2 regions of the Patulibacter sp. NPDC049589 genome follow, and region 1 is predicted to be linked to the other one. Evidence: riboswitches for the same ligand, from Rfam matches in the RefSeq annotation. Region 1 holds a riboswitch; the other holds the start of a gene.
The links. A riboswitch is a leader RNA that binds a small molecule or an ion and turns the genes downstream of it on or off. The one in region 1 is predicted to bind S-adenosylmethionine.
Positions count from the first base shown of each region.

Region 1 (6,224 bases):
CCTCCCGGCGTCGTCCACCGGCCGTGACGCCCCCGCGATCGCCGCTCCGCCGGCGGTCGGAAGTCCGTGCCCCCGGGACCGCCGCTCAGGACGTCGGGTACGTGCGCCGGACGCCCGCGCGGCCGAGCAGCGCGACGACGTGGTCGTGGCGCTCGGCGACCCGGGCCAGCAGCGCCGGCAGGTCGGGGGCGGCGTCGCCGGCGACGTGCTCCTCTCCCGTGCACCGCAGCAGCACGATCGACGCGAGATCGTCCGACGCGCACGCCAGACGGTCGAAGGCCTCGGCGAGCCGGGCGCGCTGCCGCGCGGGCACCTCGGCGACCACCGGGTCGACCTCGAGCCGCACGCACCGGGCGTGGAGCTCGCGGACGCCCACGACGACGGGGCTCTCCGGTGAGCTGCGGTCGACCGGTGAGGACGCCAGGGCCGCGAGCCGCCGGGCGTGCTCGAGGAGGTCGCCGGCCGCCCAGTTCGGGTCGGCGGCGGAGGGCGTCAGCATGGCGGCACCGTAGAGCGCCTACCGGACGGAACCCCTCAGTTTGCAGCGACGATGCGCAGGATCTCGTCCTCGAAGGCCACCACGTCGCCGTCGTGGAGCTGCCGCCCGCGGCGCTCCTCGGGCTCGCCGTTGACCGTCACGAGGCCCTCGCCGAGAGCGGCCTTCGCCTCGCCCCCGGAGTCGACGACGCCGGAGAGCTTCAGCAGCTGGCCGAGGCGGACCATGTCCCCACGGATCTCGATGTCGCGCACCCGGCGATCGTCGCAGACCGTCGCGCCGTCCGGCGGTGGCGTCGCGCCCGCGAGCGACGCCGGCGCGCGCGAGGGCCGACAGGGGGTGCGCCGCGGGCGCCAAGGTCTTTGTAAGACTCCGACACATCACGGACTCCAGTTCGTACTCGACGCCGGGTGGTTCCTCCCCGGCGCGGCCGACGGTCCCCCACGTCAGCGCCCTCGACGGGCTTCGCGGTACCGCAGCACTCGGTGTCGCGGTCGGTCACGTGTGGCTGTACGTGAAGGGCGACGGCGCCGCGCCGGACGGACGCCTCCTCAACGGGCTCCTGGGAGAGGGGCGCCTGGGGATGCCCCTGTTCTTCGTGCTCTCAGGCTTCCTGATCTTCCGGCCGTTCGCGGCCGCAGCGCTCGACGGCCGCGCGCAGCCGCGCCTGTGGCCGTACGCGCTGCGGCGCGGTGCGCGGATCGTCCCGGCGTACTGGCTGGTGATCCTCGCCTCCGCGCTCCTGCTGGCGTTCCTCGAGCACCCCGCGGCGCAGCCGGCGTCCGAGGTCATGTCCTACCTGGTGTTCCTCCAGAACTACCGCGAGGGCACCCACGGCGGGATCGATCCGCCGACCTGGAGCGTGGCGGTCGAAGTCTCCTTCTACGTCGCCGTCCCGCTGCTCGGGCTCGCCGCCGCGCGGGCCTGCCGGCGGCTGCGTCGCCCGGCCGCGCGCCGGCGGGTGCTCGCGGCCGTGTGCCTGCTGATCGCCGCGCTCGGCTGCTGGCTGATCGGCCAGGGGACGCTGCACGGCTGGCCCGGCACGACGACCGACACCCTGCCCGTCCGGATGGGCTCGTTCGGCGCGGGCATGCTCGTCGCCGTCCTGACGCACGGTCGGCGGCTCACCGTCGGCCCCGCGACGGCCCTGGCCGCCGCCGGCGTCGCGCTCGTCGCGACCGAGACCGCCGCCCGCATCTACGGGCTCGGCCCCGAGGCCTGGCGCCAGGCGCTGATCGACACGCCCGTGACGATCGGCTTCGCGATGGTCATCGGCGCGATCGTGGCCGGCCGCCCGGTGGGCGCCGTGATCATGGAGCGCGGCCCGCTCCAGCGGTTCGGCGCGTACTCCTACGGCCTCTACCTCGTGCACTACCCGGTGATCAAGGTCCTGCGGTCGTTCGAGGCCTTCCCGCGCGACCCCGCCCTGGCGGTGCTCGTCGTCGTCGGGATCAGCCTCGCGCTGGCGATGCTGCTGTGGCGCTTCGTCGAGCGTCCGGCGATCGCCTGGGCGCACCGCCGCACGCCGTCGCGGCGCACCGCGACGCGGCCGGCCTACGCCAAGGCCGCGTCGGGCGACTGACGGGGCTGACCCGCGTGCTGCGGGCCGGCGGGTGACCGCGAGTCCTACCGACCGCCGGCGTGCCGTCGCCTTCAACGGGCCACCCGTCACGGCCGCGTGCTGCGGGCCGGCGGGTGACCGCGAGCCCTACCGACCGCCGGCGTGCCGTCGCCTTCAAAGGGCCACCCGTCACGGCCGCGCGAAGCGGACCGGCGGGTGACCGCGAGCCCTACCGACCGCCGGCGACGGCGGGGAGGATCTGCAACTCCTGGCGGTCGGTGACCGCCGTGCCGAGGCCGTCGCCGAAGCGGATGTCCTCGCCGTCGAGATAGACGTTGACGAATCGGCGCAGGTCGCCGGCGTCGTCGGTCAGGCTCGAGCGGAGCTCCGGGTGGGCGGTGAAGAGGGACTCCAGGGCCGTCTGGACCGTGGTCCCCTCCGCCTTGACCGTGCCTTCGCCGCCGGTGGCGGCGCGCAGCTGGGTCGGGATCTTGAACGTGACTTCGGCCATCAGACCGACACCTCCGTGCGGTGTTCCGCGGTCGCTTCGAACTGGTCGAAGTTGGCGTCGATCTCGCGGCACTCGAAGGAGCCACGGACCGCATCCAACGTCTTGAGGCCCTCGCCCGTGATCACGATGACCACGCGCTCGTCGGCCCCGATCCGGCCGGAGTCGGCGAGCTTCTTGAGCACCGCCGTCGTCACCCCGCCGGCGGTCTCGGTGAAGATGCCGGTCGTCCGCGCGAGCAGCGCGATGCCCGCGCGGATCTCGTCGTCGGTGACCTGGTCGATCGTGCCGGCCGTCTTGCGGGCCAGCTCGATCGCGTAGGGGCCGTCGGCGGGGTTGCCGATGGCGAGGGACTTGGCGATCGTGTTCGGCTTGACCGGACGGCAGACGTCCTGGCCCTGCTCGAACGCGTGGGCGACCGGGTTGCAGCCGGCGGCCTGCGCGCCGCTCATGATCGGCAGCGCCTTGTCGGCGTCCAGCAGCCCGAGCTCCTGCCACTCGGCGAAGCCCTTGCCGATCTTCGTGAACAGCGACCCGGAGGCGATCGGCGCGACGATGCGGTCCGGCGTCTGCCAGCCCAGCTGCTCGGCGATCTCGTACGCCAGGGTCTTGGAGCCCTCGGCGTAGTAGGGGCGCATGTTGACGTTCACGAACGCCCAGTCGGGCCGCTCGCCGGCGATCTCGGTGCAGAGCCGGTTGACGTCGTCGTAGTTGCCGCGGACGGTGACGACCGTGGCGCCGTAGACACCGGTCGCGAGGATCTTCTGCTCCTCGAGGTCCGCCGGGATGAAGACGTAGACGGGCATCCCCAGGGCGGCGCCGGCGGCGGCCACCGCGTTGGCGAGGTTGCCGGTCGACGCGCAGGCGAGCGTCGTGAAGCCGAGCTCCTTGGCGCGGGCGGCGGCGACGGCGACGACGCGGTCCTTGAAGGAGTGCGTCGGGTTGGCGGCGTCGTTCTTCACCCAGACCTCGCGGAGCCCGAGCTCCTTGGCGAGGTTGTCGGCGCGCACCAGCGGGGTGCTGCCGGCCGGCAGGCCCTCGAGTCCGGCCGTCTGGCCCGGGCCGCTCGCGGCCAGCACGGGCACGCGGTCGACGGGCAGGAAGTCGGCGTAGCGCCAGATGTTCTGCGGGCCCGCCTGGATGCGACGGCGGATGGCCTCGGGGTCACCCTTGGAGGGGTGCTCCTCGTACTTCACCTCGAGCGGACCGAAGCACTTCGAGCAGACGAAATGCGCCTCGAGCGGGTACGTGCTGCCGCACTCGCGACAGGTCAGGGAACTGGCAGACATGGGCTGAACTCCTCGTCGGTCCTCCGCCGAAAGGGTGTGGCGGAGGTCCGTACTGGTCCAGCCACACATCTCTCTGGAATTGGCACCTCTCCGCGTCGGCGATTTCGCGGTGGTTGCCGGGGGTTCAACGGGCCAGTCCCTCCCCCCCTCTGGATGTGTTGATCGGTGCTCGTTGCGGAGCGTATCAATGAACCCCGGATGTCCGGGCTGTGCAGCACGTCCGCGGGCGCCACGAGCCTCGCCCCGGTCCGACGCACCCCCTGCCCGGGACGCTCGGGGCGGCGAGGCCCCCCGCCTATCCCGTCAGCGGGCGACCGCGTCGACGGTGTGGTCGACGCGGGCCAGCAGCGACACGTGCGGCAGGCCCTGGTGGCCGAACAGCGCGCGGCGCCCGAGGGCGAAGGCGCGCTCCTTCAGGGTGTCCTCCGGCGGGTGGCCCTCGCCCAGGCGGATCACGTACGGGCGGCTCTGCTTCTCGACGACGAAGCCGGCGGCCCAGACCATCCGGCGGTGCGCCGCGAGGTTGGGGTGCCACCACTGGACGAGGCCCTCGTCGGCCTCGAGCAGCGCGACGGCGCGACGCGGATGCTGGAGCGTCGCGCGGACGCGGAGCATCTCGGCGGAGAGGAAGTGGCCGGTCGTGACCTTGCGGATCGCCTCCATCGCCTTGACGGGGTTCTGCAGGTGCAGCATCAGGCTGCCGCAGATCGCGAAGTCGAACTCGCCGACCTCCTCGACCGAGAGGTCGTAGACGGAGATCGCGCGGCGTTCGACCTTCGAGCCCAGCAGCCGGTGAGCGGTCGAGAAGCCGGCGGCCTTGTCCTCGCCGACCATGCCCTCGAGCGCCGGGGTGGCGAGCGGCCGGCCGCGGGTGGGGATGTCCCACTGCGACTGGTCCTTCAGGTCGATCGCGACGACCTCGGACGCGCCGCGGCGCTCCATCTCGAACGCGAGGTGCCCGTCCCACGTGCCGACGTCCAGGCAGCGCTTGCCCCGCAGGTCCGGCCACGGCATCGTGTCGATGATCGGCCGCAGGTCGAACCAGCCGGGCGTCGAGATCCCGTGGGGCAGATCGATCGAGTGGTACCAGAGCGGCACCGCGTCCACGGCGGCGCGCACCTCGGCGGCGGTGGGGGCGGCCGCGGGCGCGGTCGAGGGAGTCATGGGCGTGCACGGTACAGAGAGAGGCGCGGAGTAGACTGGTAGGACCGTGCCCGCCGTCGACGACGAACCCCTCAGTCCCGATGCCGACGTTTCCCCGTCCGCGCTTCGGGTTCGGCTCCCGGCCCGCTGAGACCACCTCCTCGGGCCAGGGCGAGCCCGACACGCCACAGATCGACATCGTCGAGGCCCATGGTCTCCGGTGGATCAACCTCGGCCGCTCCAGCCGCGTCGAGATGGCGTGGCTGCACGAGCACTTCGACTTCCACGCGCTGGACTACGAGGACGTCTCGTCCCGCAACCAGCGGCCGAAGGTCGACAAGTACGACGACTACCTGTTCATCGTGCTGCACTTCCCGGACTACGACAAGAACGTCGGCCGGCTCAACGCGCTCGAGCTCGACGTCTTCATCGGGCCGGACTTCGTCATCACGATCCCCAACCGGCCGCTGCGGACGATCGACTACCTGTTCTCGCGCGTCGAGGATCGCGAGGAGGAGCGCGAGCGCCACTTCTCCCGCGGCGCCGGCTACCTGCTCTACCGCATCGTCGACGAGTGCGTGGACGCGTCGTTCCCGATGCTGCGCAAGATCGGCAACAAGCTGGAGAGCCTCGAGGAGGACATCTTCGAGGGCCGCTCGAAGGAGATCGTCCGCGACATCTCCAACGTGAAGCAGGAGATCATCAACTTCCGCAAGATCGTCCGGCCGCAGCGGACGGCGCTGAAGGACCTCAACGCGGCGCGGCGCTACCTCGTCGAGGACGAGGAGCTCTACTTCGACGACATCAACGACGCCTCCGAGCGCGTCTGGGACATGCTCGAGAACTTCAAGGAGGTCGCGGAGGCGCTCGAGGGCTCCAACGAGTCGGTGCTCGCGCACGCCCAGAGCGACTCCCTGAAGGTCCTGACCGCGATCACCGTGATCGTGCTGCCGCTGACGCTGATCGCATCGGTCTTCGGGATGAACGTCAAGGTTCCGGGCGAGGCGGACTCCGGCGCGTTCTGGGTCCTGATGGGGGTCATGGTCACGATCCTCGTGAGCATGGTCTGGTGGTTCCGCCGCAACGACCTGCTGTAGGGCGCCGCGGCGGCCGGGATCACGCCGCAGCTCGGCTCGCGCTCCGCCTAGGCACGGTTCCCGCCCCGCGGGTCTCGGCGCCACAGTGTCGCGGGCGCCGCGGTGGACCGCGGTGCGGGTGGCGGTCAGG
Region 1 is NZ_JBFAPC010000026.1:19,787-26,010, forward strand. It holds gene AB0L40_RS07165 (hypothetical protein) at 86-499, opposite strand; gene AB0L40_RS07170 (RNA-binding S4 domain-containing protein) at 535-750, opposite strand; gene AB0L40_RS07175 (acyltransferase) at 786-2,078, shown strand; gene AB0L40_RS07180 (ubiquitin-like small modifier protein 1) at 2,287-2,568, opposite strand; gene thrC (threonine synthase) at 2,568-3,854, opposite strand; SAM riboswitch class I at 3,917-4,014, opposite strand; gene AB0L40_RS07190 (methyltransferase domain-containing protein) at 4,158-5,018, opposite strand; gene AB0L40_RS07195 (magnesium transporter CorA family protein) at 5,099-6,094, shown strand; gene AB0L40_RS07200 (class I SAM-dependent methyltransferase) at 6,220-6,224, opposite strand, start outside.

Region 2 (6,224 bases), on a different contig from region 1:
CCGGCGTAGACGGCCTCCAGCAGGTGCTGGCGGGACGGGAAGTTGCGGTGCAGCGTCGCGCTGCCCACCCCCGCGTGACGCGCGACCTCCTCCAGCGACACCGCCGCGCCGTCCTTCGCGAACAGCTCGCGGGCGGCCGTCACGAGCTTCTCGTAGTTGCGGCGGGCGTCGGCGCGCATCGGGCGCTGGGCGGGATCGGTCGGCGTGCTCATGGCTGTGTGCGCTCCCCCACTTGTGAAGTGGGGTGGTCCTCCGTATCGTAAGTGGGGCGGCACCCCACTTCAACTGATCGCCCCGCGGCCTATCCGGGGTGTCGCCCCACTTTAGCGATCTTCGCGCCCAGAAGGACCACGTATGACCACCTCCCTCGCACCGAACACCCGTCGCGGTCGCCCCGGCGCCGCGGCGACCGGCGGCCCCGCGCCCGGCAACGGCGCCCCCGACGGCACCGCCCGGCGCGCCGGCCCCGCCGTCCTCGCCCTGATCGTCGTCTCGTACCTGATGATCATCCTCGACGCCTCCGTGGTGATCACCGCGCTGCCGGACATCGAGACGTCCCTCGGCTTCTCCCCGACGGGGCTCTCCTGGGTCCAGAACGCGTACACGCTCGCCTTCGGCGGGCTGCTCCTCCTCGGTGCCCGGGCGGGCGACCTGCTCGGCCGGCGCCGCATGTTCATCGTCGGCATCGGCCTCTTCACCGCGGCCTCGTTCGCGGGCGGCCTCGCCCAGAACGCCGGCTGGCTGCTGACCGCCCGCGCGGTCCAGGGCATGGGCGCCGCGATCGCCGCGCCGGCGACGCTGTCCCTCCTCATGGTGAGCTTCAGCGAGGGCACCGAGCGCGTGCGGGCGATGGCCGCCTACAGCGCCGCGGCCAGCGCCGGGGGCAGCCTCGGGCTCGTCCTCGGTGGCATCCTCACGACCACCGTCTCCTGGCGCTGGGGCCTCTTCATCAACGTGCCGATCGGCATCGCGATGGTCGTCCTCGCCCCGCGCTGGCTGCCCGAGACGCCCCGCCGCACCGGCGTCTTCGACCTGGCGGGCGCGATCACCTCGACGGGCGGCATGACCGCGCTGGTCTACGGCTTCGTCCGCGCGGCCGCCGACGGCTGGGGCGACACGGGCACGCTCGCCTCGTTCGCGGTCGGCGTCGTCCTCCTCGCCGCCTTCGTCCGCGCCGAGGGCCACGCGCCGCAGCCGATCACGCCGCTGCGCCTGTTCCGCGACCGCCGGCGTACCGGGGCGCTCGTCACGCGCATCTTCGTCGTCGGCGCCATGTTCTCGACGTTCTTCTTCATGACGCAGTACCTGCAGGGCGTGCTCGGGTTCACCGCGCTGAAGGCCGGCCTGGCGTTCCTGCCGATGACGTTGATCATGTTCGCGATGGTCCGGCTGGTCCCGCGGCTGGTCGCCCGCTTCGACGGCGCGCACCTCGTGATCGGCGGCCTGGCGACCGCGCTCTTCGGTCTCGCCTGGCTGAGCCGGATCGACGTCGGGACGGACTACTTCCCGCAGATCGCCCTGCCGCTCGTCCTGCTCGGCACCGGCATGGGCGTCGCCTTCGGGCCCCTGACGACGGCCGGGATCGCCGGCGTCTCCGAGGCCGACGCGGGCGCCGCCTCCGGGCTCGTCAACGTCGCGCACCAGCTGGGCGGGTCGCTCGGTCTCGGGATCATGGTCACCGTCTTCGCGGCGGCCACCCGCTCGGCGGCCGACCACCCCGTCGCCGGCGGCGCCGCGGCCGAGTCCCGCTACGAGCTCGGCCACGCGGTCGGCGTCGCGATGACCGGCGCCACGATCTCGATGGCCCTCGGGCTGCTGGTCGCGGTGCTGGTCATGCGGCGGCCGTCGGCCACGACGGTCCCGGTGATCAGCGGGGCGGCCTCGCCGGCGCGCTGACGGACGGCACGGCGGGCGTCAGGTGACGCCCGCCGAATGCTCTTGTTGCAATACCCGATGGGGTTTGGGTATATTGCGTCGCGGTCAAGAGTGCCAGCGCGAAGCCCCGGCTCGCTGGCCGGCAACCCTCCACCGCGGTGGGGTGCCCCGGGTGAACGACCAGGCCGCGCAGGCCCCTCGAGGTCCTGTGCACGCAAGCGCGGACCCCTCGGTGTCGATGTGGGTCCGGAACCCCACGGAGACCCCCATGAGCACGACCCTGAGCACCGTCCCGCACGTCCTCTGCGCCGAGGAGCCCCTGCTGCCGGTCGTCGGCGGCGACCTCCAGGTGCCGCTCCTGGACGGCAGCACGGTCCGCTTCGCGAACCTCGACTACGCCGCCACCGCCCCGGCGCTCGCGTCGGTCGCCGAGCGCGTCGCCCGGGTCCTGCCCTACAGCGGCAGCGTCCACCGCGGCGCGGGCCTCCCGTCACAGGTCTCCAGCGCGCTCTACGAGGCCGCGCGTCGCAGCATCGGCGCCGCCCTGGGCGCCCGCGCGGACGACCTCGTCGTCTTCACGCGCAACACGACGGACGCGACGAACCTGCTGGCCTCGGTGGTCCCGATCGGCTCGGGCGACGTCCTCACGCTCGATCTCGAGCACCACGCCAACCTCCTGCCCTGGCACCGCGCCGGCGACGGCCACCGCTGCGTCGCCCACGCCGACACGGTCGACGGCACCTTCGAGCGGCTCGAGGCCGAGCTCCGCCGCCGCCCCGTCGCGCTCCTGGCGCTGACCGGGGCGTCGAACGTCACGGGCGAGCTGCTGCCGATCCGCCGCGCCGTCGCCCTGGCCCACGCGCACGGCGCCCGCGTGTTCGTCGACGCCGCCCAGCTCGCGCCGCACCGCGCGATCGACCTCGCCGCGATCGGCGCCGACTACCTCGCGTTCTCCGGCCACAAGCTCTACGCCCCGTACGGCAGTGGCGTGCTCGTCGGCCGCCGCGACTGGCTCGACGCCGCCGAGCCGTACCTCGCCGGCGGTGGCGCCGTCCGCGAGGTCACGACGACCGCCGTCGAGTGGACGACCGGCCCGGCGCGGCACGAGGCCGGCACGCCGAACCTCGTCGGCGCCGTCGCCATCGCGGCCGCCTTCGAGGCCCTCGGCGCGCTGCAGCCCGAGGCCCGCGAGACCCACGAGGAGGCGCTCCGCCAGCGGGTCCTCGACGGGCTCGCCGCGATCGACGGCGTCGACGCGCTGCGGATCTGGGAGGGCGACGGCGAGGCCATCGGCGTCGTCGCGTTCGCCGTCGACGGGTACGCGCCGGGCCACGTCGGCGCGTACCTCTCCGCCGAGCACGGCATCGGCGTCCGCGACGGTCGCTTCTGCGCGCACCCGCTGCTGGCGCGCTTCGGGCGGACCGCGGGCGCGCTGCGCGCGAGCTTCGGCGTCGGCTCCCGCGCGGAGGACGCCGACCGCCTGGTCGAGGCCCTGCGCCGCCTGGTCGAGGAGGGCCCGCGGCACGCCTACTGCGACGGCCCGGCCGGCTGGGTCCCCGAGCAGGACCCGCGCGACCTCGCCGCCTGGACGGGCCTCGAGCTCGGCCTCGACACCGCGCCGGCGACGCGCTCGCCCTGCGGCAACGGCTAGTAGCGCTTCTTCAGCTTCACGGTCTTCTTGACCGTGGCCGTGTTGCCGGCCGTGTCCTTCAGCGAGACCGTCAGCGTGACCGACGTCTTCTTGCCCTTCTTGATCTTGATGAGGTTCTTGACGGCCTTGTCGCCGGCGTCCGGGATGCTCGCCTCGATGAAGCCGCCGGACTGGTTGTAGAAGTTCCGCGTGTCGATCGACTTGGCGACCACGACCGTCCGGCCCTTGACCTTGATCGTCGCCTTCGCGGTGTAGGTGACGTCTTCGCTCGGGTCGGCGCTGAACGTCAGGCCGCTGCCGATCATCGAGTCGATCGAGTTCAGCGTCGTGTTGATCTTCAGCGCGGCGCTGGGCGGTGTGGTGTCGGCGGGCGCTGGATCCTGGGCGAGGGCCGCCGCGGGGACGGCGAGTCCGGCGAGGACGGCGGCGGCGAGGAGGGGCTTCTTCGTCATACCGTCGATCCTGTCGGGCGGGACCCCCGGGCACGACCGGGGTGGGACCCGGGTGTTTTGCGCCGGCGGACCGGGACGACCGTTCGGCGCGGGCGGGCGAAGCTCCCGGGGGGTGCCGGCCGCGCGTGGTCGCCGCGGATGCCCCGCGTGCCCGCCGGGCCCGCGTCTCCCGATCCATGACATCCCGGGGAATCCGCGCGCTAGAACCGTCAGACGTGCCCCTTGCGGGTGGCCCCGGTCCGCCAGACGAGAGGTCTTCGTGATGCTCGTCACACACGTCCTCTCGGGCGGTCTACGTTCGGCCCAGTAGTCCCCGAAGCACCCCCCTGGAGCACCATGCCCGCGACGCAGAGTCGGCAGGTCGAGCGCACGCTCGGCGAGGAACTCGAACGGAAGATCCGGAGGCGCGGCGACGCGATCCACCAGCCCGCCGATCCCGGGACGACGCGGGAGCGGCTCCAGGCCTTCCTGTCCGCGGAGCTCGACGAGCCGTTCGCGCTCGGCGACGTGCGGCGGCTCACCGGCGGTGCGTCGGCGGAGCAGTTCACCTTCGAGCTGGAGCGGGGAGGCGTCACGGAGAAGCTCGTCCTGCGGATGGATCCGCCCGCCCAGCTCCTGCCGGGAAACCGGCTCCGCGAGTTCCAGGTGATCCGGGCCGTCGCCGGCGTGCTGCCGGTGCCGCGCGCCCTCTGGGTCGCCGACGCCGACTCGCCCTTCGGGACGTCCGCGCTGATCACGAGCTTCGACCGCGGCGTCGCCGCGCCGACCGGCGTGGTCGGCAAGGCCACCGGCCTCTCCACCGCCTACGGCGACCACCGCGCGGCGCTCGCCCCGCAGTACGTCCAGCACCTCGCGAACCTGCACACGCTGGACTGGTCCGGGGCCGACCTCTCCGCGCTCGACGTCCCCGCCGAGGGCACGACCGAGGCCGTCGACCGGCGGATCGCGCTGTGGGACCGGATCTGGGCCGAGGACGCGTACGAGGCGCACCCGACGGTCGCGCTCGCGAGCGCCTGGCTGTGGGAGCACCGACCGGTCGTCGACCACGTCTCGCTGATCCACGGCGACTACCGCAACGGCAACTTCCTCTTCGACGAGGCGACCGACGAGATCACCGCCGTCCTGGACTGGGAGACCGCGCACCTCGGCGACCGCCACGAGGACCTCGCCTACATGATGCTGCCGGGCTACGGCCACCGGGACGACGAGGGGCGCTACCTCTGCGCCGGGCTCGAGACCGCGGAGACGATCATCGCCGACTACGAGCGGCTCTCCGGCCTGACCGTCGACCGCGAGCGGCTGCGGTACTACACGGTCCTGAACATGTACTGGGCGATCATCGCCTGCATCGGCACCGCCCCGCGCCTGGCCGGCGAGCGGATGACCCACAACGGGCCGATGCTCAACGTCGTCCCCGGGCTCGCGGCGTTCTTCATCGCCGAGCTCAACACGATCCTGCGCGAGGAGTCGTCCCGATGATGCCCACCGTGACGCAGACGCTGAGCACGATGCGCCTGACCCTGGAGCAGACCGTCCTGCCCGCCCTGCCCGCCGACGGCGCGTTCGTGCAGGAGCAGGTCGGCCTGATGATGGCCACGCTCGACTGGCTCGTCGACGTCCACGAGTCCGAGTACCGCTACGAGCTGACCGAGAACGAGGAGTACCGGGCGTTCTTCGCGGCCGTCGGACGCGAGACCGACGCGGCCCCGCCCGCCGGCGACCTCGCGGCGCTGCGCGACCAGACCCGCGCGCTCAAGCGGGCTGCGGCCGACCTGGTCGGCGACGACGAGCCGGCGCGCGAGCTGCTGCTCGGCCTGGCGGAGCGGCAGGGGCGCCGCGAGCAGGCGTGGTTCCGGATGACGGGCTTCCCCGAGGACGTCCCGGGCGACATCGCGACCGTGCTGGCGGGTGCCCGATGAGCGCGCTCCCCGACCCGATCGACGAGCTCGGCATCTACCTGCTCCCCGGCCGCGTCACCAACTCGTACGAGGGCGTCACCCAGGCGATCGAGGCGGAGCAGCTCGGCCTGACGTCTGCTTGGATCGCCGAGCGCTTCGACACGAAGGAGCTCGGCGTCCTGTCCGGTGCGGTGGCCGCGTCGACGCAGCGGATCAAGGTCGGCATGGGCTCGATCGCCACGAGCACCCGCAACCCGATCGTCGCCGCGGCGATGGGCGCGACGTTCGTGTCGGCCTTCCCCGACCGCCTGCTGCTGGGCCTCGCCCGCGGGCTGAAGGGCATCAACG
Region 2 is NZ_JBFAPC010000029.1:32,931-39,154, reverse strand. It holds gene AB0L40_RS07940 (helix-turn-helix domain-containing protein) at 1-212, opposite strand, end outside; gene AB0L40_RS07935 (MFS transporter) at 355-1,896, shown strand; SAM riboswitch class IV at 1,979-2,102, shown strand; gene AB0L40_RS07930 (aminotransferase class V-fold PLP-dependent enzyme) at 2,144-3,526, shown strand; gene AB0L40_RS07925 (hypothetical protein) at 3,523-3,978, opposite strand; gene AB0L40_RS07920 (phosphotransferase family protein) at 4,315-5,457, shown strand; gene AB0L40_RS07915 (hypothetical protein) at 5,454-5,897, shown strand; gene AB0L40_RS07910 (TIGR03857 family LLM class F420-dependent oxidoreductase) at 5,894-6,224, shown strand, end outside.
Region 2: it holds a riboswitch for S-adenosylmethionine, as region 1 does, so the genes downstream of both, AB0L40_RS07930 (aminotransferase class V-fold PLP-dependent enzyme) here and thrC (threonine synthase) in region 1, are expected to answer to the same signal.